DNA from 2 places in the Edaphosphingomonas haloaromaticamans genome. Region 2 is predicted to be linked to the other one. Evidence: riboswitches for the same ligand, from Rfam matches in the RefSeq annotation. Region 2 holds a riboswitch; the other holds the start of a gene.

Region 1 (10,246 bases), 2.9 Mb from region 2:
GACGCCGACATCGCCGAACTCGTTGATGATAAGCGCCAGCCGCCGGCCCCCGGCATTGGCGATCAAGTGGCGGATCAGCGTGGTCTTGCCCGCGCCCAGAAAGCCGGTGATGACGGTGGTGGGTATCCTGTTCATGCCTGCGTCTCCGGCAAGGGGGTGGGGATCGCCTGCGCCTCGATCGCGTCGAAGCCCTTCCAGCGATAGATGATCGCGCTCAGGCCCCAGCAGGCCACGAACAGGCCGATGATGAGGAAACCGAGCATGTTGAATTGTTCGGAAAGCGCCGCGGCCCCCGCCCAGGGTGCGCCGGTCAGTCCGAATTTCTCGGAAAGCAGCGCCGCCGTCTGGATGCCGCCGATCACCAGCGCGACCAACGCCGAAACCAGCGTGATCGTCATGTTGTAGTAAAGCTTGCGGATCGGCTTCACGAACGCCCATTCATAGGCGCCCAGCATGATCGCCCCGTCGGCGGTGTCGATCAGCGCCATGCCGACCGCGAACAGCACCGGCAGCACCAGCACCGTGCCCAGCGATATGCCGTCCGCCGCATGCGCGCCGGAAAGGCCCAGTATCGCCACCTCGGTCGCGGTATCGAACCCCAGCCCGAACAGGAAGCCCAGCGGCGCCATGTGCCAGCTCTTGCGGACGAGGCGGAACAGCGGGCGGAATATCCGCGCCAGCAGGCCGCGTCCGGCCAGCAGCATGTCGAGGTCCTCCTCCACATAGGCGCCACCGTTCCGCACCTGGCGGAACCGCTCCCACACGCTGCGCAGGATCACCAGGTTCATGATCGCGATGGCGAACAGAAAGCCCGCCGATATGATCGTGGCGATCACGCCCCCGGTCTCGCCCAGCGCCTCGAAATCGGCAAGCGTGCTGGCGGCGATCGCGATGGCGGTCGCCGCGATCAGCACGATCGCCGAATGGCCGATCGCGAACCACAGGCCCACCGCCACCGGCCGCTGCCCGTCCTGCATCAGCTTGCGGGTCACATTGTCGATCGCAGCGATATGATCGGCATCCACGGCATGGCGCAGGCCCAAACTGTAGGCGAGGAAGGCGGTGCCCAGCATCACCGAATTGCCGGCGAACACCGCCCAGGCCCAGATCCAGGCGGCGATGTTGGCGGCGATCAGCCCCGCGAACAGCAGGGTGATCCGCCGCCGGATGGGCGGGGAGGCGTTGGTCATGGCGTTGCTCCCTCGATGGCGATGATGCGTGCGCCGCGCTGGCGGCGCCTGCGGTTGCGGACCCTGCGGAAATCGCGGCCCACCGCGCGGAAGCCCATCCACGTCCCCGTGGCGCAGACGAGGGTGACGGCCGCCAGCAGCGGCAGCACCACGATGTCGCGGATCGGGCGGAGGCGCAGCGCCGGCAGATCCAGGCTGTGGAGGCCGTCCATCAGCCAGCGGAAGGCCCGGCCGTTGCCGTCGAAGGCCCGGATCAGCCGGCCGGTGGCGGGATCGATGTAGAGCCGCGTCCGCTCGGCATCGTCCAGCACCGCCCGCCACACCGGCAGCGTCACCGGATATTTGTGGGCGTAATAATAATCGTCCTCGCCGCGCATCAGCTCCAGCGCGGCCACCGGCGGCCCGTTCGCCAGCGCGGCCGCCAGCTCGTCCCGGGCCAGCGGCGCCGGCCGGCCGTCGCCGCCCAGCCGGATGCGGCGGCCATCGGCGAAGACGGCAGCAAGGTAAGTCCGTCCGCCAAGCGGCGCCGACTCCAACCGCACCGTGCCCGGCGGCAGGGCGGGCAGCCGGCCGATCGCGGCGGCCACATCGCCCCAGCGCATCAGCCCGGCCAGCCGCTCGCGCTCGGCAAATCCCGCCTCGCTCTCCAGGAAGCCCCAGGGGTTCATCGAAAGCAGCCCGCTCGTCACCCAGCTCAGCGTCAGCAGGCCGAAGAACAGGCCCGCCATGTGATGCCACCACCAGAGCCCGCGATAAGGCGATGCGATCCGGCCCCGCCGGTTGCGGCGCAGGCGGGCGATGCCCACCCACAAGCCCGTCACGGTCAGGAAACAGCCGGTGAAGGCGCTCCAGATCACCATCTGGGACCAGAGCGCCCCGTCCTGCCGCAGCAGTGTCGGGTAGAGCCAGTGCGGCACCGCCCCCAGCCAGCCCCAGAAGCGCTCGGCCCGGCTGGTCTGCTGCACCACCTCGCCCGATGCGGCCACATAGGCGGTGGCGCCGCCGGCATAATCGATGCGGTGCATCGGCTGGTGGCGGCGGAAGGTCTGCACCGTCCACTGGTCCATGCCCGTGGGCACCGCCGCCAGCGCATCCCCGCCGATGCCGTAATGGCGGCCGAAGGACCGGCCCACCGCCAGCGCCTCCGCTTCGGAAAGGCCATCGATCGGCCGGCCGGTCGCAAGGTCGATACTGGCCGGCATCGCCCGCATCTGCGCGATCGGCCGGCCGGGATCGATGGCGGGCGTGGCGCGCAGCACCGCCCGGCCCGCCATCATCTCCACCCGTGCGGCGGAAAGCGGCATGTCCGCCGGCAGTCCGGCATGGGCCAGCGTCGCCGCCGGCAGGTTCAGGGGGGCCAGCCCCCTGATCTGCTCGTCGGGCATCAGTCGGGGATAGTCCCAATAGAGCATGACGAAGCCGGACAGGCACCAGATCGTCATCACCAGCCCCACCGCCACGCCCAGCCAGCGGTGGAGGAACAGGATGGGTCGCAGCATCGCGCCCTCCCCGCTCAGAAGCTCAGGCCATAGCTTGCCCGCAGCGTGCGGGGCACGCCGCGCACGCCGTAGAGGAAGCGGCCGCTGCCATCGTCGCGCGGTGCCGTGCGATAGCCGCTCGTCGCATATTCCCTGTCGAACAGATTCTCGATGTTGATGCCCACGCGATGCCGGCGGGCGTCGCCGTCCGGGTAGAAATGCAGGCCGATGTCGACCAGCGCGTAATTGCCGTAGTTGCGGCGGCCGAAGCCCGGCAGCGTCGACCAGGCATCCCCCACCCAGTTCACGGTGACGTTGGCGCCGAACGGCAGCCCGGCCGGCGCATAGGCGATGGCGCCACTGGCGAACTGCTTGGGCGTCCGATCGCGCTGCCGGTCTGACCCGGCATCGCGCGACCGGGTATAGCTGTAGCTGGCGCTCAGCTGCCAGCCGTCGCCCAGCGCCGCGGCCGCCTGCGCATCCACGCCGCGCACCTTCACCCGCCCGTCGGAATTCATGAAGATGCCGTCGGGATAGGCCGGGTCGTCGTAGCTCACGTCGATCAGATTATCGATCCGCCGCGCGAACAGGCCCGCCTGCCAGCTGACCGCGCCGCCCGCGAACGGCAGCTTGCCGCCCAGCGTTGCGTTGACGTTCAGGCTCTCCTCGGGTGCCAGGTTGGGGTTACCCTTCTCGCAACAGGGATCGATCTGGTAGAGCTGCGAGGCATCGGGCAGCAGGAAGGATGTGCCCCCCACGCCTTCGACATAGAGATTGTCGCTGATGTCGAACCGGCCGGTGACGTTCCACACCGTCTTCTTCGCCCCGCCGGTCTCGTTGTAGCGCAGGCCCGCCGCCAGCCGCGCGCGGCGCGAAAGATCGTCCGTCGTGCGCACCTGGAAGATTCCGGCATGCACATTCTCGCGCGTCTTGCCGATCAGCAGCACATCGTCGCGGCCGTTGAACTTCTGGTAATCATAGCCGACCAGATATTCGAGGCCGCGATGCGGCCGCAGCTTCACCAGCGCGCTGGCGCCGTAATCGCGATATCCCCAGAAGGTGCCGGGCGGGAAGATGGTGATCGGCTCGCCCGTCGCCAGATCGTTGCGGATCTGCACATAGGCGGTCTTCCAGTCGTGATAATAGCCCTTCAGGAAGAACTGGATCGCATCGCTGCCGGTATAGTCCAGCCGGACGCTGGCGATCTCCTCGTTGCGATCGTTGCGGCTCTCGCGCACCAGCGTGGCGTTGGCGTTGTCAAGGTTCGCTTCGGTGTGCTGATATTGCAGGTTCAGGGCGATATCGCCGCCGAAATCATATTGATATTTGCCGCCAACGGACCAGACGTCATAGCCGCGCCTGCGGTCGGTGGCGCTGGGCTCCATCTCGGTGAACGGGCGATATCCCTCCGCCCGGTTGTGCGATGCATAGGCCACGAACCGGTGCCGGCCGATGCTGCCCCGCACATAGCCGTCCAGGCTGGTGCCCGCCCGGCTGTCGACGCTGCCGTTGGCCTGGCCGTTGAAGTCGTCGGTGAACGATCGGGTGACGACGTTGATCACGCCCGCCGCCGCCTGCGTGCCGTAGAACAGGCTCTCTCCGCCCTTCAGCACCTCCACCCGCTCGATCATGCTGGCGGGCAGCGTGTCGTTGGGCGATGTGCCGCCATAAAGCCGGTTGTTGATGCGGATGCCGTCGACGGTCCACAGCACGTCCTTGGTCCGCGATCCCTGCAAGGCCAGGTCGACATAGCTGAACGGCCCGCTCGCCGGGCGGATATAGAGGCCGGGCACGGATTGCAGCGCGGTCGCCACGTCCATGGCCCCGCTGTCGCGCACCTGCCGCTCGGTGACGACCCCGATCGCGCTGCCGTAGCGCGCAATCTCCTGCGGCAGGGTCTGCTCCAGCCCCGCGCCGGTGACGATGATGTCCTCCATATCCCCGGCGTGGGCGATCTGGCTGGAACAGGCGATGACGGCGGCAAGCGCCGCCCTGGAAACGAATTGGGAATACATTCGGGCAAGACCCCGTCCGGCGTCAGCGAACCTGACGGGAGCGTCCGCGTGAACGGCCGGCGCGCATGGCCGGCGGACGCCATTGGCGCCGGGCACGCGAACCGGTGCGGCCCCCGCCGCACGTGCGTCGCTCAGACGGAGTTCCGTGCCACGGCCAGCCCCTGGGCCACAGCAAGAGCGACCAGACGCCGGCAGGTCTCCTGGCTCGCGGGTCATCGCTTGATGCACGGCCTTCCCAGGCCTCGCATGATTTAGCGTCCGGCCCAGTGGCTGCCCGCCCCGGTCATCGGGGGCAGGCGATATGCATCGCGCTCGCCGCTTACAGTTGCAGGGACAGCCGCGGATTTGGGCAGCCGAGGCCGCCCGCACCGCATTCCCTATTAAGCCCCTCTCGGGGCACCGGCGCGATCATGAAGGCATCGTTTCGGATGCCTTCGCGCAGTTCCTTAGGAAAATATGAGGGAATGTCCAACCCTTTTCGGGTGGAGGGGAAGCGCTCCGGGCGCCGCCCCTTGCCCGTTCAGTTCCAGGCGTTCCACACCAGCGCCAGGAAGCCGGCACCGAAGGCGAGGTTCAGGATCGGCAGCCCCTTGAGCGCCTCCCGCGATTCCGGCCTGGCGAAGCGGCGGGCGACCATGCTGGGCGTCCACAGCAGCCACAGCTCGGCCGTGGCGACGGTGATCAGCGCGGCGATGCCCGCCCAATAGCCGTAATCGGCCATCACCATGTCACGCGCGCTGAGCGGCGCCACCGGCACCGCGCCGGTCATCATCAGGCCCACCGTCATCGGCACGGCCAGCACCAGCGGCAGCAGCAGCGCGGGATGGGCGATGAAGCCGGCCAGCCGGCTGCCCTCCAGCGCCGGCACCGAAAGGCGCAAACTCGCCAGCAGCGCGAAAAAGGCGATGACGGCCGCAATCGTCCAGGCGTCCGGCGGCGTCATTCCGCCGCCTCCAGCCCGGCCGCCGGCCGCATGCCCTTGCCCGGCCCGTCCGCCTCGAAGGTCTTGCCCGGCTTGCCGAACAGCACGTTCAGCCTGGTCCGCCAATCCGGCGCGGCGCGGAAATCGCGGGCGAGGTAGCGGAATTCATGCAGCAGGATCGTGCCGGGATTGTTCGAATTCACCGGCCGCGTCAGGCCGTAGACGGGCGGCGTATGATCTTCCAGCCGCTGATAGGTGCCGAACACATGGTCCCAGATGTTCAGAAGCCCGCCATAGTTGCGATCGATGTAGAGCGGGTTGCTGGCATGGTGCACGGCATGGTTGCTGGGCGTGCAGAACAGCCATTCGAACCAGGGCGCGAACCGGCCGACCCGCTCGGTATGGCAGAGCGACTGGAAGGCCGGCGCGCTCATCGCGATCAGCACCAGCACCAGCGGGTTGAAGCCCAGCAGCGCCAGCGGCCCCCAGGCGATGAAGCGATACACGGTCGAAAAGGGCGTGTGCCGCAGGTTGACGGTGAAGTCGTAGATCTCGGCCGAATGGTGGATCGAATGGTCCGCCCACAGGATGCGCACCTCATGGCCGATGCGGTGGAACCAGTAATAGCCGAATTCGCCGACGAGGAAGTAGATGGGCAGCGTCCACAGCTCCACCGGCACGCGCAGCGGCGTGATGTTGTAGAGCATGAACATTCCCGCGATCAGCAGCCCGTTCAGGATCACCGCCTCCAGGAGCGGGCCGAAGGGGAACAGCACGATATTGGCCAGCCCCTCGCCGCCCAGCGGCCGCTTGCCCTCGCGCCAGCGCAGGAAAATCTCCGATATCACGAAGAACAGCAGGAATATGCCCGCCCCCGTGCCATATATGGTGATGGCCTTCGCCACCGTCGTCGCCAGATCGCCTTCCATCCCTCTAACCCGCCTTCTTCTCGCTTATGCCGGTTGGTCCCCTGATGGCGCCGCCGTCATGGCGGTGATCGCATCGATCAGTCGCGCCACCTGATAATCGTAGAAATCGTCGAAATGCCCCGGCCGCTCGACCATCCCGATCATCGTGCGGATGGGTTCGCGCACGCGGGGGTCGATCTCCTCCACCGCCTCCGGCGCGATCCGATATCGCGCCGCGCGGTTGTGCAGTTCCAGGTTGATCCCACTCATGATGACGCCCCACACCCACAGCACGGCGCGGGAAAGCGCATCGCCCTCCAGCCCCAGCCGCCGGAGCGCCTCGACCAGCACCAGCGTGCGATCCAGCCACGCGATCGATGCCTGGCCGCCCTCCCAGGTCAGCATGGTGATGAGGGGAGGATGGTTGAGGAAGAAGGCGCGCACCGCGTGGCACCAGGCTGCGATCGCCTCGGCGGGCGTCGCATCCTCCGCCACCGGGATCACCAGCCCCTTCAGCACATGCTCGGTCAGCGCCTGCAGCAGATCGTTGCTGCTGCCGAAATAGGTGTAGATCGCCATCGGCGTCACGCCCAGCTCACGGGCCAGCGCGTTGAGCGAGAAGGGCGCGTCGGGTTGCCGCTCCATCAACTCGACCGCCGCGGCGAGGATCGCCTCGCGCGAATGCCGGGGCCGCCGCCCCCTGCGCGCATCGCCCTTCAAAGGCTGCGCCGTCATGGAATCATCGCCCGGATCATCTTTTCTCTATGCCATATATTATACGGCATACAAGATGATCCGGGATCACGAAAACGGCCATCCGACTGTTAATCGGATGGCCGTTTCGGGAAAGTCCGGCGGGATCAGATCAGGAAGGAAGGCCGGTAAGGTAACGCGCCTTCAGCGCCGCCACATCGGCGTCGCTCAGGCCCAGGCCGTTCTTCACATAAGCGTCGAACGAACCATAAGCCCGCTCCACCTCGTCGAACGCCGCCTGGAGATATTCGGGCCGCACGCCCAGCACCGGCTCCAGCTTCGCCCGATCGAGCCCGCCGGGCAGCGGCCCCGCCCCGGCCGCCTTGGCCAGCATGGCATAGGTCGCCTCATTCTTGGCGCGCAGATAATCGTTGCTGGCGAGATAATCGGCCATCACCGTCTCGCGCGGCACGCCGAGCAGGGTCAGGATCACCGCCGTCGCCCAGCCGGTGCGGTCCTTGCCGGCGGTGCAGTGGTAGAGCGTGGGGCCGGCCTCCGGCGCCTCCAGTTTCTCCAGCAACGCGCGGTAGGATGTCCGCGCGCTATCCAGCGACACGAAATCGCGATTGGCCGCCACCAGCATCTCGGCGCCCTTGCCGGCGGCGATCGCCTCGCCCGCCTTGCGCATGTCGCCGCCCAGCGTGCCCTTGCTGTCCGCCGCCACGTCCAGCACGATCGGCTCGGCGCCCGCCGGCAGGCGATCGGGCTCGCGCTGGCGCTCGCTCACGGTGCGCAGGTCGGCCACCAGGCGGATGCCGAGGCCGCCCTCCCCCATCGCCGCCAGATCGGCATCGCTCAACCTGTCGAGCTGGTCCGATCGGTAGATCAGCCCCATCTTCACCCAGCGGCCGTCGGCGGTGCGATAACCGCCTATGTCGCGCAGATTATGGGCCGTCGGCAGATGCAGCCCGCGATCGGCCACCACCAGCGGCGCGCCCTGATCGGGCACCAGCGCGAAGAACCAGCGCCGCCCCGGCTCGAGCCCGGAAACGCGCAGGTCGCCGTCCGCCCCGCCCTGCCCCACGGCCCTGTCGCGCGGGATCGCCGCCGGATCGTGCCCGGCATAGACGGTCACCTTGCCGGCCCCCGGCGCCGTCCAGCGCAGGTGATAGCCCCCATCCTCCTGCACCACGGCGGCGACGGTGAAGGGAATGACGCCGCTCTGCCGCTGGTCGGCGACGGCCGCCGGCCGCTCCGCCGCCGTGCCCGCGCAACCCGCGAGCGCCGGCAGCGCCGCCGCCAGCGCCAGCGCGATCGCCGCGCGGAATGCCCCCGCGCGCCTCGCCTGCTGATCCGTCATTCCCCTCTCCTCTTGCTTATTTCACACCCGCTGGGATGAGATATTGCCGCCGTCCACGACGATTTCGGCCGCCGTGACATAGCTTGCCTCGTCCGAAAGCAGGAAGCGCACGACGCGGCCGATCTCCTCCGGCTGGCCGACCCGGTCGAGCAGGATGCGGTTTTCGAACCAGCGTTCGGGCAGCGCATCGAGCGCCGGCTGCATCATCGGCGTGCGGATCTGCCCCGGCGAAACCGAATTGACGCGGATGCCGTCCCGCGCCAGCCGATCGGCCATCGACCGGACGAGCGAGAGGATGCCGCCCTTGGCCGCGCTGTAGATCGGGTTCATGGCATTGCCGAGCGTGGCGTTGATCGATGCGATCGCCACGATGGCCGATCCCGGTTGCGCCTTCAGATCGGCATGGATGGCCTGGGTGATGAAGGCCAGCGACCGCAGATGGATGGCGATGCCCTCGTCCCAGCTCTGCTGCGTCAGCCCGTCGATCGACGCGGTGTCGACCACGCCGGCGGCGTGCACCAGCCCCCCCGGCGCGCCGATGGCGGCGCGGCTGGCGTCCAGCGCCGGGCCGATGGCGCCCAGATCGCGCAGGTCGGCGGCGACCCCGATGGCGGCGACGCCATGGGCGGCGGTGATGGCGGCGGCGGCATCGACCGCCTTAGCGCCGTTGATGTCCCACAGGGCCACGGGGCGGCCCACGGCGGCCAGCGCCTGGGCGCAGGCGAGCCCGATGCCGGATGCGCCGCCGGTCACGATCACGGGGCTGGCGGGGGATCCCAGCGCGGGTGCAAGCGTCATTCAGTCATTCCTTCCAATTGCATGTCCTTTCATGGGTCGGCCGGTCCCCTTTTCTCCGGCGATGATGGCGGAGCCGGCGGGGCCTGTCGCGGGGGAAGGGGCGGATTTCATGGCCCTGATCCACCCGCCGGCCCTATCGCGATAGTCAGGGATTTGCGGGCGCCGCCTCGGCGGGAGCGGCCGCCCTGGCCGGCCCCTGCTTGTCGAAGAAGCCGTCCAGCCGGATGTTGACGATCCGGGGCTCCCCCTCCGCCACGGAAATCCACATCACATGATCCACCACGGCGGGATCGTCCCCGGCGGCGCCCGGCATGCCGCCGGTGGTGCCGAGCTGGATGTAGTCGCGGCCGTCGCGCCGGTCATAGGCATATTTGTGATAATGGCCGGCCAGCACCGTATAGGGCCGGTCCTTCAGCATCGCCTCGATCTCCCGGAAGGCGGGCGAATCCACCTTCCACGCGGGGCGGTGCATCAGCACGAAGGTCCAGCGCGGCTTCGGGTTCCGCGCCAGCGCCTCGCGCACCATCTTCACCTGATCGGCGCTGAACGCCACATTCTCCGATCCCTGGACCTTCTCCGCCAGCTCGGCCAGCGTGGGATCGCTGGCGAAAAGCCTGCGGGCCTCCGCGGGATCGCCCTGCAGCGCGTGGAACACCTTGCCCATCGCCTCCGCGCCATATTGCTGGAACAGCTTCAGCCGCGCGATCTTCGGCTGGGGCGGGTCCTCGGTATTCAGCACCAGGAACAGGGCGCCCTTGTAGGTGAAGCTGTAATAATCCGCGCCCAGCCGGCGCCGCCAGTCGGCGCGCATCACCTCGTTGGTCAGATCATGGTTGCCCGGCACGTAGAAGAAGGGGATGCCGAGCCGGCCGGTCGCCGCCT
Region 2 (10,246 bases):
CTCGCGCCGGCGATAGGGGCTGGCGAGGATCAGGTCGGGCTTGCGCGAAAGCACGTCTTCGGCATTGCCGCGCGCCACCGGCAGCCGGGCGGCCAGCGCCGCGCCGGCCGACATCGCCGGATCGCGGGCGAAGGCGGAAAGCGCGGCGATCTGCCCCGGATCGGCCAGCGCCATCAGATATTGATCGGCGCAGAGGTTGAGCGAAACGATCCGCTGCGGCGGTCCGCTTGCGGCGCCGGCCGTCATCGGCAGGCAGGCGGCGGACATGGCCGCGAGGCGAAGGACGATCGCTTTCATCGCGCGCCGGCATGGCAAGTTGCCGGCCGGGGCACAAGCGGCGATCCATGGGATGGAGCATCGGATTTGGGGATGTGGGCATGAACCGGCTGCTTCTGCTCGGCGGGCTCGGCCTGCTCGTTCTCGCGGCCGGCCTCGCATCGCTCGCGGTGGGATCGGTCTCGCTCGGCTGGGCGCGGATGGCGGCGGTTCTGGGCGGCGCGGGCGACGATGTCGCACGCACCATCCTGGTCGATCTCCGCCTGCCGCGCGCGTTGCTCGGCTTGGGCGTCGGCGCGATGCTCGGCGTCAGCGGCGCCACGCTGCAGGGCTATCTGCGCAACCCGCTGGCGGAGCCTTCGGTGCTGGGCGTTTCCAGCACCGCGGCGCTGGGCGCTGTGATCGCGCTCTATTTCGGCCTCGCCAACTGGCATCCGCTGCTGCTGCCGCTGCTCGCCATCGCCGGCGCCTTTGCCGGCCTCGGCCTGCTCGGCCTGCTTTCCGGCCGATCGGAAAGCCCGCTGACGCTGATCCTCGCCGGCATCGCCGTCAGCACGCTGGCGGTCGCCGGCACCAGTCTTTCGCTCAACCTTTCGCCCAACCCCTTCGCGGCGATGGAGATCATGACCTGGCTGATGGGATCGCTGGAGGATCGATCGTTCGAGCATGTCTGGATCGCGCTGCCCTGCATCGCCATCGGCTTGCTCCTGCTGCTGTGGGACGGCCGCGCGCTCGACGCGCTGACCTTGGGGGAGGATGGCGCGACCTCGCTCGGCATCGATCTCCGCCGCACCCGGCTGCGCCTGCTGCTGGGCGTGGCGATCGGCGTCGGCGGCGCGGTGGCGATATCGGGGTCGATCGGCTTCGTCGGGCTGATCGTGCCCCATCTCGTCCGCCCGCTCACCGATCGGTCGCCCTCGGCGATCCTGCTGCCGTCGGTGCTGGCGGGGGCGGCGCTGCTCACCCTGGCGGATGTCGCCGTCCGCATCATCCCGACCACGGCGGAACTCAAGCTGGGCGTCGTCACCGCCTTCCTGGGCGTGCCGATCTTCCTTGTCCATCTGATGCGGGAGCGCCGGCTATGGTGACGATCCGGGCGGAACGTCTGGGCGTGGCGCTGGGCCGCCGCGCCGTGCTGGCGGATGTCGATGCCGATCTGGCGCCGGGCAGGCTGATCGGCGTGATCGGCCCCAACGGCGCCGGCAAGTCCACGCTGGTGCGGGCCTTGCTCGGCCTCGTGCCGCTATCCGGCGGCGGCGTGCGGGTGGATGGGCAGCCGGTGGCGCGCCTGTCCCGCGCGGCCCTTGCCCGCCGCATCGCCTATCTGCCGCAGGGGCAGACGCTGCACTGGCCGCTCACCGTGGAACGGCTGGTGGCGCTCGGCCGGCTGCCGCATCTGGCGCCGCTGTCGCGGATCGGCGAGGCGGATGTCGCCGCGATCGACCGGGCGATCGAGCAGGCGGATATCGGGCACCTGCGCGGCCGGGTGGCGACCGAGCTTTCCGGCGGCGAGCGCGCGCGCGTGCTGCTGGCCCGCGCGCTGGCGGTGGAGGCGCCCGCGCTGATCGCGGACGAGCCGCTGGCCGCGCTCGATCCCGGCCATCAGCTCGAGGTGATGGCGCTGCTGCGCCGCCAGGCCGATGCCGGCGCGCTGGTAGTGGCCGTGCTCCACGATCTTTCGCTCGCCGCCGGCCATTGCGATCGGCTGCTGCTGCTGCATCACGGCCGGCTGGTGGCGGATGGCCCGCCCGATCGGGTGCTGACGGCCGATCGGCTGGCCGACGTCTACGGCGTCCGCGCCTGGATCGGCGAGGTAGAAGGGCGCCGGCTGGTGGTGCCGATCAGCCATCATGGTTGACCGGCCCGGCCCGGCCGGACTATCGCCCCCGTCGCGACAGGTTCCCCGGCGACGGGGATGAAAAGGGAACGGGGTGGAATACCCCGGCTGCCCCTGCAACTGTAAGCGGTGAGCCATCGGGCCATATGCCATTGGGACGTCCCGTCCCGAGAAGGCGGCCCGGACCGGCGCTGACCCGCGAGCCAGGAGACCTGCCCGTCGCGGTCGTCCTTCGTCCGGCCAGGGTGCGCCGAGCGGACGGGTTTGCCCCGCGCGACGACATCGTGGCCGCGTTCGCGCGGGGGGCGAGGTCGATCATCCTGTCTCCCCGAACGGCGCGGCATGTCCGCCTTTTGGGGATATGTTCGATGTTGAGATCTGTTCTTCTTACCAGTTTCCTCCTGTCCGCGCCGGCCTTTGCCGAGGTGCAGGTGGCACCCGTGCCCGATGCGGCGACGCCGCCGGATTATGATGGCGGCGCGATCATCGTCACCGCCACCCGCGCGCCCATCGCCATCGATCGGCTGGCCTCCTCCGTCACGGTGCTGGACAAGGCGGCGATCGACCGCGCCCAGGATATCGGCGTCACCGAGCTGCTGTGGCGGACGCCCGGCGTCACCGTTTCGCGCAACGGCGGTTACGGCACCGTCACCTCCGTCCGCATCCGCGGCGCCGAGGCGGAGCAGACGGTGGTGGTGATCGACGGCGTCAAGCTCAACGATCCGTCCTCCACCAGCGGCGGCTATAATTTCGCCAACCTGCTGGTCGGCGATGCCCAGCGGATCGAGGTGCTGCGCGGGCCGCAGTCGATCCTGTGGGGCAGCCAGGCCATTGGCGGCGTCGTCAACGTCGTCACCGCCATGCCGGAAAAGGATCTGGAGGCGAGCTTCGATGTCGAGGCGGGATCGCGCGACACCGTGAACGCCCGCGCCGGCCTTGGCGGCCGCACCGGGCCGCTGGCCTGGCGGATCGGCGGCAACGTCTTCACCACGGACGGCATTTCCGCCATCCGCGCCGATCAGGGCGGAGGCGAGCGGGACGGTTACAGCAACCGCAGCCTCACCGGCCGGGCCGAGCTGGAGATCGCCGACGGCGTCAGCGCCGACGTTCGCGGCTATTATTCGCGCGGGCGGACGGAGATAGACGGCTTTGCCGGGGATACGGCGGAATATGGCATCAACCGCGAATTCGTGGGCTATGCCGGCCTGAACGTCGCGCTGCTGGACGGCCGGTTCCGCAACCGCTTCGCCTTCGGCTATACCGACACGGATCGCGACAATTACGATCCCACCCGCCAGCGCCAGCAGACCTTCGACGCGGCCGGGCGCAACCGTCGCTTCGAATATCAGGGCAGCTTCGCGATCACCGACACGTGGACGGCGCTGTTCGGGGTCGAGAATGAACGCTCGCGCTTCCGCACCGTGTCGCCGGCGGCCTCGCTCGCCATTCCGGTGCCCGATCCGGTGCGCGGCCATGCCGGCATCACCAGCCTCTATGCCCAGCTTACCGGCGAGGTGCTGCCGGGCCTGACCGTCAATGGCGGCGTGCGGCACGACGACCACAAGACCTATGGCGGCAAGACCCAGTTCGCCGGCGGCGGCGCCTGGTCGCTGCCCACCGGCACGGTGCTGCGGGCGAGCTATGCCGAAGGATTCAAGGCGCCGACGCTCTACCAGCTCTACTCGGAATATGGGAACACCACCCTCTCGCCGGAACGCGCCAGGGGCTGGGAGGCCGGCATCGAGCAGCATCTGTTCAGCGACGCGCTGACCCTGGGCGCCACCTGGTTCGATCGGCGGACGAAGGACCAGATCGATTTCTACAGCTGCCCCTTTCCGGCGCCCACCGATCCCGACGAGATCGATCCGCTCTGCCTGACGCCGGCGGGCGACGCGCGCTTCGGCTATTATCTCAACATCGCCCGCACCCGTTCGCGCGGGATCGAGGCAACGGCGTCGCTGAAGCTTTCCGATCGCCTGCTGGTGGACGGCAATTACAGCTGGATCGATGCGGAGAACCGGGACACCGGAAAGTGGCTGTCGCGCCGGCCCCGCAACGCCGCCAACGGATCGATCAGCTACCAATGGCCGTTCGGGCTGACCACGGGCGCTGCCGTCCGCTGGGCGGGCAAGAGCTACGACGATGCCGGCAACAACCGCCGGCTGGACGATTACACGCTGGTGGACCTGCGGGCGGAATATGATCTGGGCGGGGGCGTGCGCCTGTTCGGCCGGATCGAGAACCTGTTCGACGAGGATTATCAGACCGTCTACCGCTACGGCACGCTGGGCCGCAGCGTCTATGGCGGCGTCCGCGCGCGGTTCTGATCGGGAGGGATGAGATGCTGACGCGCGTCGCCGACGGACCCGCCGTGGTCGTCTGCAATAGCTGCCGCCACTCCGTCGCATCCCGCGAGGATGGGGAGGGGGTTCGCGGCGGCGCGCGGCTGGCGGAGGCGCTGCGCGCGGTGCAGGCCACCGATCCGGATACGGCGCATATCGCCATCCAGGAGATGCCGTGCCTGTTCGCCTGCAGCGAGCATTGCACCGTCCATATCCGCGCGCCGGGCCGCACCGGCTATGTCCTCGGCCGGTTCGCGCCGACCGGGGACGCGGCCCGCGCGATCCTCGACTACGCCGTCCGCCACGCCGCGAGCGAGGAGGGAAGGGTGCCCTTCCGGGAATGGCCGGAAGGGGTGAAGGGGCATTTCATCGTCCGGGTGCCCCCGCCCGGTTTCGTCGCCGATTGAACCCTGGTTAGGCACGTCCGGCGCCTGAGCCTTTCCAGGGCGTCTCAGCGCCCTGGAGGCGGGGCCGGCGTTACAGCCAGCCGGCCGTCTGCGCGACGAGCCACAGGCCGATCGCCAGGAACAGGAGCGCCGCGATGGCGTGGACGACGCGCATCGGCACGCGCTTGACCAGTTCGTTGCCCAGGAAGACGGCGGGCACGTTGGCGATCATCATCCCCAGCGTGGTGCCGGCCGTGACCGCGATCACATCGTGGAAGCGAGCGCCCAGCGCGACGGTGGCGATCTGGGTCTTGTCCCCCATCTCGACCAGGAAGAAGGCGATCACCGTGGTCATGAAGGCGCCGAAGCGGGCAGGCTTCGTCTCCACATCGTCCAGCTTGTCGGGGATCAGCGTCCACGCCGCCATGGCGATGAAGGAGAAGGCGACGAGATAGCGGAACCATGTGCCGTCCAGCAGGGCTGCGACATTGGAGCCGATCAGCGCGGCAAGGAAATGGTTGGCCAGCGTCGCCACCAATATGCCGGCCACGATCGGCCAGGGCCGCTTGAACCGGGTGGCGAGCACGATCGCCAGCAGCTGGGTCTTGTCGCCGATCTCGGCAAGCGCGACCAGCGCGGTCGAGGTGAGCAGGGCTTCCATGGACGGTCGATCTCCGGGCCGGGCGGCGATGAATCCAACGACATCGCACCTCCCGCCCGGCCAGGCGAAAGTGCGACGTCATTGGTCTCGCCCGGGCGGTCTCCCGCCCCTGCCGCGCCACGGCCTCTCGACCGAGTATGTTGACGCAGGCAATCCGCCCGTCGGGCGGCTGGCTACTCCCCAGATGACGGCCGCGCATTAGCCCCGATCCGTCGCATTGGCAATGGGGAGGGGGAACCCGGCCCGGTTTCGCGTGTATCGAGCATGAGCTTGAACGAGGAGAATGGAATGCGGGTCGTTATCGCCGCGCCGGTCCTGATGGGCCTGGCGCTTTCCGGCTGTGGGCCGAAGGCTCTTACCTTGCCGGACGACCCGATCGATCGCGCCGCCACCTGCGGCGTGGTGGCGGCGCTCGGCGCGCGGGCGGCCGGCGGCGGCAACGTGGCGGCGGCTCTGCCCTTCGACCGGCAGGCGGGCATCATGCATTACGCCCTGCTGGCGGGCGCCGAGGGCAAGAGCTTCGATCAGTCGCGCGCCGCCGCCGTCGCCGCGCGCATGCCTCAGCTCGAAGCGGGAATCAGTGCTGGCAAGTGGCAGGATCTGGCCCCTGCCTGCGCGGCCGCCTATCCGCAGACGCAGGAGCCCGCCGGCGGCCCGATCGATCTGCCGCAGGATGCGCTGCGGGCGGAGACCGGCTGCTATGCGCTGGGCGCATTCCTCAACAAGACGCTGGGCGGCCCGACCAGCGCCTATAAGGACAGGCTGGCGGAATTCACCCCGATGAACCGCGCGCTGGATGCCAAGATCGGCGCCGGCATCGCCGCGCGCGGCCTCAAGCCCGATGCGGCCGTCGCGCTCAGATCGGAAGCGCTGGCGACGATGGTGAAGCTGGGGCCGCCGGCCGGGGTGATGGCAAGCTGCGTCGCCAGGTTCACGCCCAAGGGGTGATTGGCTCCCCGGCAGGGGGCGGCGCTATCGCCGGGGCGTCAGCCTGAGCAGGCGGCCCTGCGATCCGCGCAGGCCGTCCTCCAGCAGCCAGATCGCGCCGTCGGGGCCCTGCTCCACCTCGCGGATGCGCTGGCCGTCCATGTCCCATTGGTCGGCCTTGGCGGCGCTGGTGCCGTCCAGCGCCACGCGCACCAGCCCCGGCGTGTTCATCGCGCCGATGAAGGCGCTGCCCTTCCATTCGGGGAACATGTCGCCCGAATAGATCATCAGCCCGGCGGGCGAGATGGCCGGCTTCCAATAGACCTTGGGCGCTTCCAGGTCCGGCCGGGTATCGTGATCGGGGATGGGCCGGCCGTCATAATGATCGCCGTTGGATACGATGGGGTAGCCGTAATTGCGGCCGGGCAGGATCAGGTTGAGCTCGTCGCCATGGCGCGGGCCCATTTCCTGTTCCCATAAATTGCCCTGCGCGTCGAAGGCGAGGCCCAGCAGATTGCGGTGGCCGTAGCTCCAGATCGCCGGGTGGAAGCCCCTGGCCGCCAGCGGATTGCCCTTGGCCGGCATGCCGTCGTCGTTCAGGCGGAGCACCTTGCCCAGCGTCGATTTCGGGTCCTGCGCGGGATCGAATTTCTGCCGCTCGCCATTGGTGAAGAACAGATGGCCGTCGGGGGCGAAGGCGATGCGGCCCGAATAATGGCCGTCGCCCTCCACATAGGGGCTGGCGCGGAAGATCACCTGCACGTCGCGCAGGGCCGGGGCGGGGCTTTCGGCAAGGGTGCCGCGTGCCAGCGCCACGCCCTTGCCGCCTTCGCCCTTCTCCGAAAAGCTGAAATAGACGAGCCGGTTCTCGGCGAATTTCGGGTGCAGCACCACATCCATCAGCGCGCCCTGGCCTTCGCTGTCCACCGCCGGAATGCCCGCCAGCGGGGTCGCGGCCTTGCCGTCCGCCGAAACCAGCAGCATCCGCCCGGCCTTTTCCGTCACCAGCATCCGGCCGTCGGGCAGGAACGTCATCGCCCAGGGCGAATCGAAATCGGCGACGACGGTGACGACGAAGGGCTTGTCGGCGGCCGCGCCCGCGGCCGTGGCCGGCGCGGCGGCATTGCCTTCCTCGCCCGCGCCGCCGCAGGCGGCCAGCAGGGCGATGGCCGGCAGGATGAAGGATGTGGGACGATGCATGGCCTGGCTCCGGGTCGGATCGGGATCGTTGCGCAACGTCCTGACAAAAGCGGATGTTTCCCGGAAGGGGCGTCCTTCCGGGAAATATTTTGTCATGCCTTCGCGCGCAGCTCGCGCTCGGCCTCGGCGATATAGTCCCGCGTATAGGGCAGGGCATCGCGGCGGCGGATATATTGGAGCTGGTAGTTGCACATGCCGCCATGGCGGAAGGCCGCGGCCGCGCCGGCAAGGTAGAACAGCCACATGCGATAGAAGCGGGCGTCGTAAAGCGCCTCGATCTCCGCCCGCGCGGCGACGGTGCGATCATACCAGATGTCGAGCGTCCAGGCATAATGGACGCGCAGCGTTTCGAGGTCGGAGAGGATCAGCTTGCTCCGCTCGCTGGCCGAAACCACTTCGGACAGGGCCGGGATATAGCCGCCGGGGAAGATATATTTGGCGGTGAAGGCATTGGTGGTCGAAGGCTTGCCCATCCGGCCGATGGTGTGGATCAGCATCACCCCGTCCTCGGCCAGCAGCGTGCGGCACTTGTCGAAGAAGGTGCGGTAGTGCGGCGGGCCGACATGCTCGAACATGCCGACCGAGACGATGCGATCGAACTGGCCCTGCACCTCGCGATAGTCGATCAGCTCGAACTTTACCCGATCGGCGACGCCGGCTTCCTGGGCGCGGCGGCGGGCGACGGCGAGCTGTTCCTCGGACAGGGTGATGCCGAGCACGTCGACGTCGGCGACGCGATGGAGGTAGAGCGCCATGCCGCCCCAGCCGCAGCCGATGTCCAGCACCTTCTGGCCGGGCTTCAGGTCCAGCTTGGCGGCGATATGGGCCTTCTTGTCGGCCTGCGCCTGTTCCAGCGAGTTGCCGGGATCGGTGAAATAGGCGCAGCTATATTGGCGGTCCTTGTCGAGGAAGAGGTCGTAGAGCCGGCCGTTCAGGTCATAATGATGGGCGACGTTGCGCCGGGACCGGCGTTCCCAGTTGATCCGGTCGAGCCGCGCGAGAATGCTTTGCAGCTGTTCGCGCCAGAAGCTGGCCTTCAGCTTGTCGCCGCCTTTCTCCCACGGCGCATTGCCGCGCAGCAGATCGATGAGGCCGCGGACATCGTCGCCCTCCACGGTGAGGCGGCCGTCCATCCAGGCCTCGGCGGCGCCCAGGCGCGGATTGCGGGCGATGAAGTTGGGCGCGCCCTTGTCGGTGAAGCGAATCCGAATCTCCGCCCAGCCGGGCGTGGCCGTGCCATAGGCCTTTTCAGTGCCGTCGGCGTAGGTGACGTGGAGCACCCCCCGCTTGACGATGCCGGAGAGCATCCGATCGAGTAACCACATCGGCAACCAGCCTCCTTCGCGGACCTTGGTAGGCGAATAGAGCCGCAAAACAGCCGATTATCAAGCGCGCGCAGGCATTGCCGACTCCGCTTGCCGAACGGTGGGCGATCGCCTATATCGCAGTCTCTCTCGACATTGGTGGCATTGGCGAGGTCGGCTCCGCTCCGGGGCCGGCGCCAGGGTCGCATGCTCGACGAAGGAGGCATATGGCGGACGCGGACATCGCCGCATTGACGAAGCTGATCGAACCCGAGGCGCAGGCGCTCGGGCTCGCGCTCGTGCGCGTCGCGATGTTCGGCGGCAAGTCCGATCCGACCCTGCAGGTGATGGCGGAGCGGCCCGACACCCGCCAGCTCGACCTTGCCGATTGCGAGGCCCTGTCGCGCCGGATTTCCGACGTGCTCGACGCCGCCGATCCGATCGAGGAGGCCTATCGGCTGGAGGTCAGCTCGCCGGGCATCGATCGGCCGCTCACCCGCCTCAAGGATTTCGAGGATTGGGCCGGGTTCGATGCGCGGATCAAGGTTGCGCCGCCGCTCGACGGCCGCAAGCAGTTCGACGCGCGCCTCGACGGACTCGAAGGTGAAACCGTGAAGGTGTATGCCGAACGGGTCGGCGAAATCGCGATCCCGTTCGGCCGGATCGCCAGCGCCAAGCTCATTCTGACCGATGCACTGTTAAAGGCCACCGCGCCGCTTTCGACCGAAGGCGCGGACAGGATTTCGAAGGAAGGATAGGACCAAGCCATGGCCACCGCCATTTCCGCCAACCGGGCCGAGCTGCTCGCCATCGCCGACGCCGTCGCGCGCGAGAAGCTGATCGATCGCGAAATCGTGATCGAGGCGATGGAGGACGCGATCCAGCGCGCGGCCCGCGCCCGTTACGGCGCCGAAAACGATATCCGCGCGAAGATCGATCCGCGCTCCGGCGACATGCGCCTGTGGCGCGTCGTCGAGGTGGTCGAGCAGGTCGACGACTATTTCAAGCAGGTCTCCGTCGCCGACGCGCAGAAGCTGCAGCCGGGCGCCGCGGTGGGCGACTTCATCGTCGATCCGCTGCCGCCGATCGAATTCGGCCGCATCGCCGCGCAGGCCGCCAAGCAGGTGATCTTCCAGAAGGTCCGCGATGCCGAGCGCGAGCGGCAGTATGACGAGTTCAAGGACCGCGCCGGCGAGATCATCACCGGCGTCGTCAAGCGCGTCGAGTTCGGCCATGTCGTCGTCGATCTCGGCCGCGCCGAAGGCGTCATCCGCCGCGACCAGCAGATCCCGCGCGAGGTGCTGCGCGTCGGC

What was found. A riboswitch is a leader RNA that binds a small molecule or an ion and turns the genes downstream of it on or off. The one in region 2 is predicted to bind cobalamin.
Region 1: linked by a shared signal. The riboswitch ahead of BHE75_RS06095 (TonB-dependent receptor plug domain-containing protein) and the one ahead of BHE75_RS19290 (TonB-dependent receptor plug domain-containing protein) in region 2 are both predicted to bind cobalamin.

The regions. Positions count from the first base shown of each region.
Region 1 covers NZ_MIPT01000001.1:1,304,566-1,314,811, reverse strand. The annotation lists gene cobW (cobalamin biosynthesis protein CobW) at 1-135, opposite strand, end outside; gene BHE75_RS06105 (HoxN/HupN/NixA family nickel/cobalt transporter) at 132-1,190, opposite strand; gene BHE75_RS06100 (PepSY domain-containing protein) at 1,187-2,689, opposite strand; gene BHE75_RS06095 (TonB-dependent receptor plug domain-containing protein) at 2,704-4,683, opposite strand; cobalamin riboswitch at 4,857-5,102, opposite strand; gene BHE75_RS06090 (hypothetical protein) at 5,204-5,626, opposite strand; gene BHE75_RS06085 (sterol desaturase family protein) at 5,623-6,534, opposite strand; gene BHE75_RS06080 (TetR/AcrR family transcriptional regulator) at 6,559-7,248, opposite strand; gene BHE75_RS06075 (tyrosine-protein phosphatase) at 7,379-8,566, opposite strand; gene BHE75_RS06070 (SDR family NAD(P)-dependent oxidoreductase) at 8,588-9,364, opposite strand; gene BHE75_RS23100 (metallophosphoesterase family protein) at 9,510-10,246, opposite strand, start outside.
Region 2 covers NZ_MIPT01000001.1:4,154,943-4,165,188, reverse strand. The annotation lists partial or broken gene BHE75_RS23565 (ABC transporter substrate-binding protein) at 1-297, opposite strand, end outside; gene BHE75_RS19300 (FecCD family ABC transporter permease) at 378-1,364, shown strand; gene BHE75_RS19295 (ABC transporter ATP-binding protein) at 1,358-2,134, shown strand; cobalamin riboswitch at 2,156-2,347, shown strand; gene BHE75_RS19290 (TonB-dependent receptor plug domain-containing protein) at 2,482-4,440, shown strand; gene BHE75_RS19285 (DUF1636 domain-containing protein) at 4,455-4,862, shown strand; gene BHE75_RS19280 (TMEM165/GDT1 family protein) at 4,933-5,502, opposite strand; gene BHE75_RS19275 (hypothetical protein) at 5,791-6,450, shown strand; gene BHE75_RS19270 (PQQ-dependent sugar dehydrogenase) at 6,475-7,629, opposite strand; gene BHE75_RS19265 (SAM-dependent methyltransferase) at 7,722-8,954, opposite strand; gene rimP (ribosome maturation protein RimP) at 9,161-9,691, shown strand; gene nusA (transcription termination factor NusA) at 9,701-10,246, shown strand, end outside.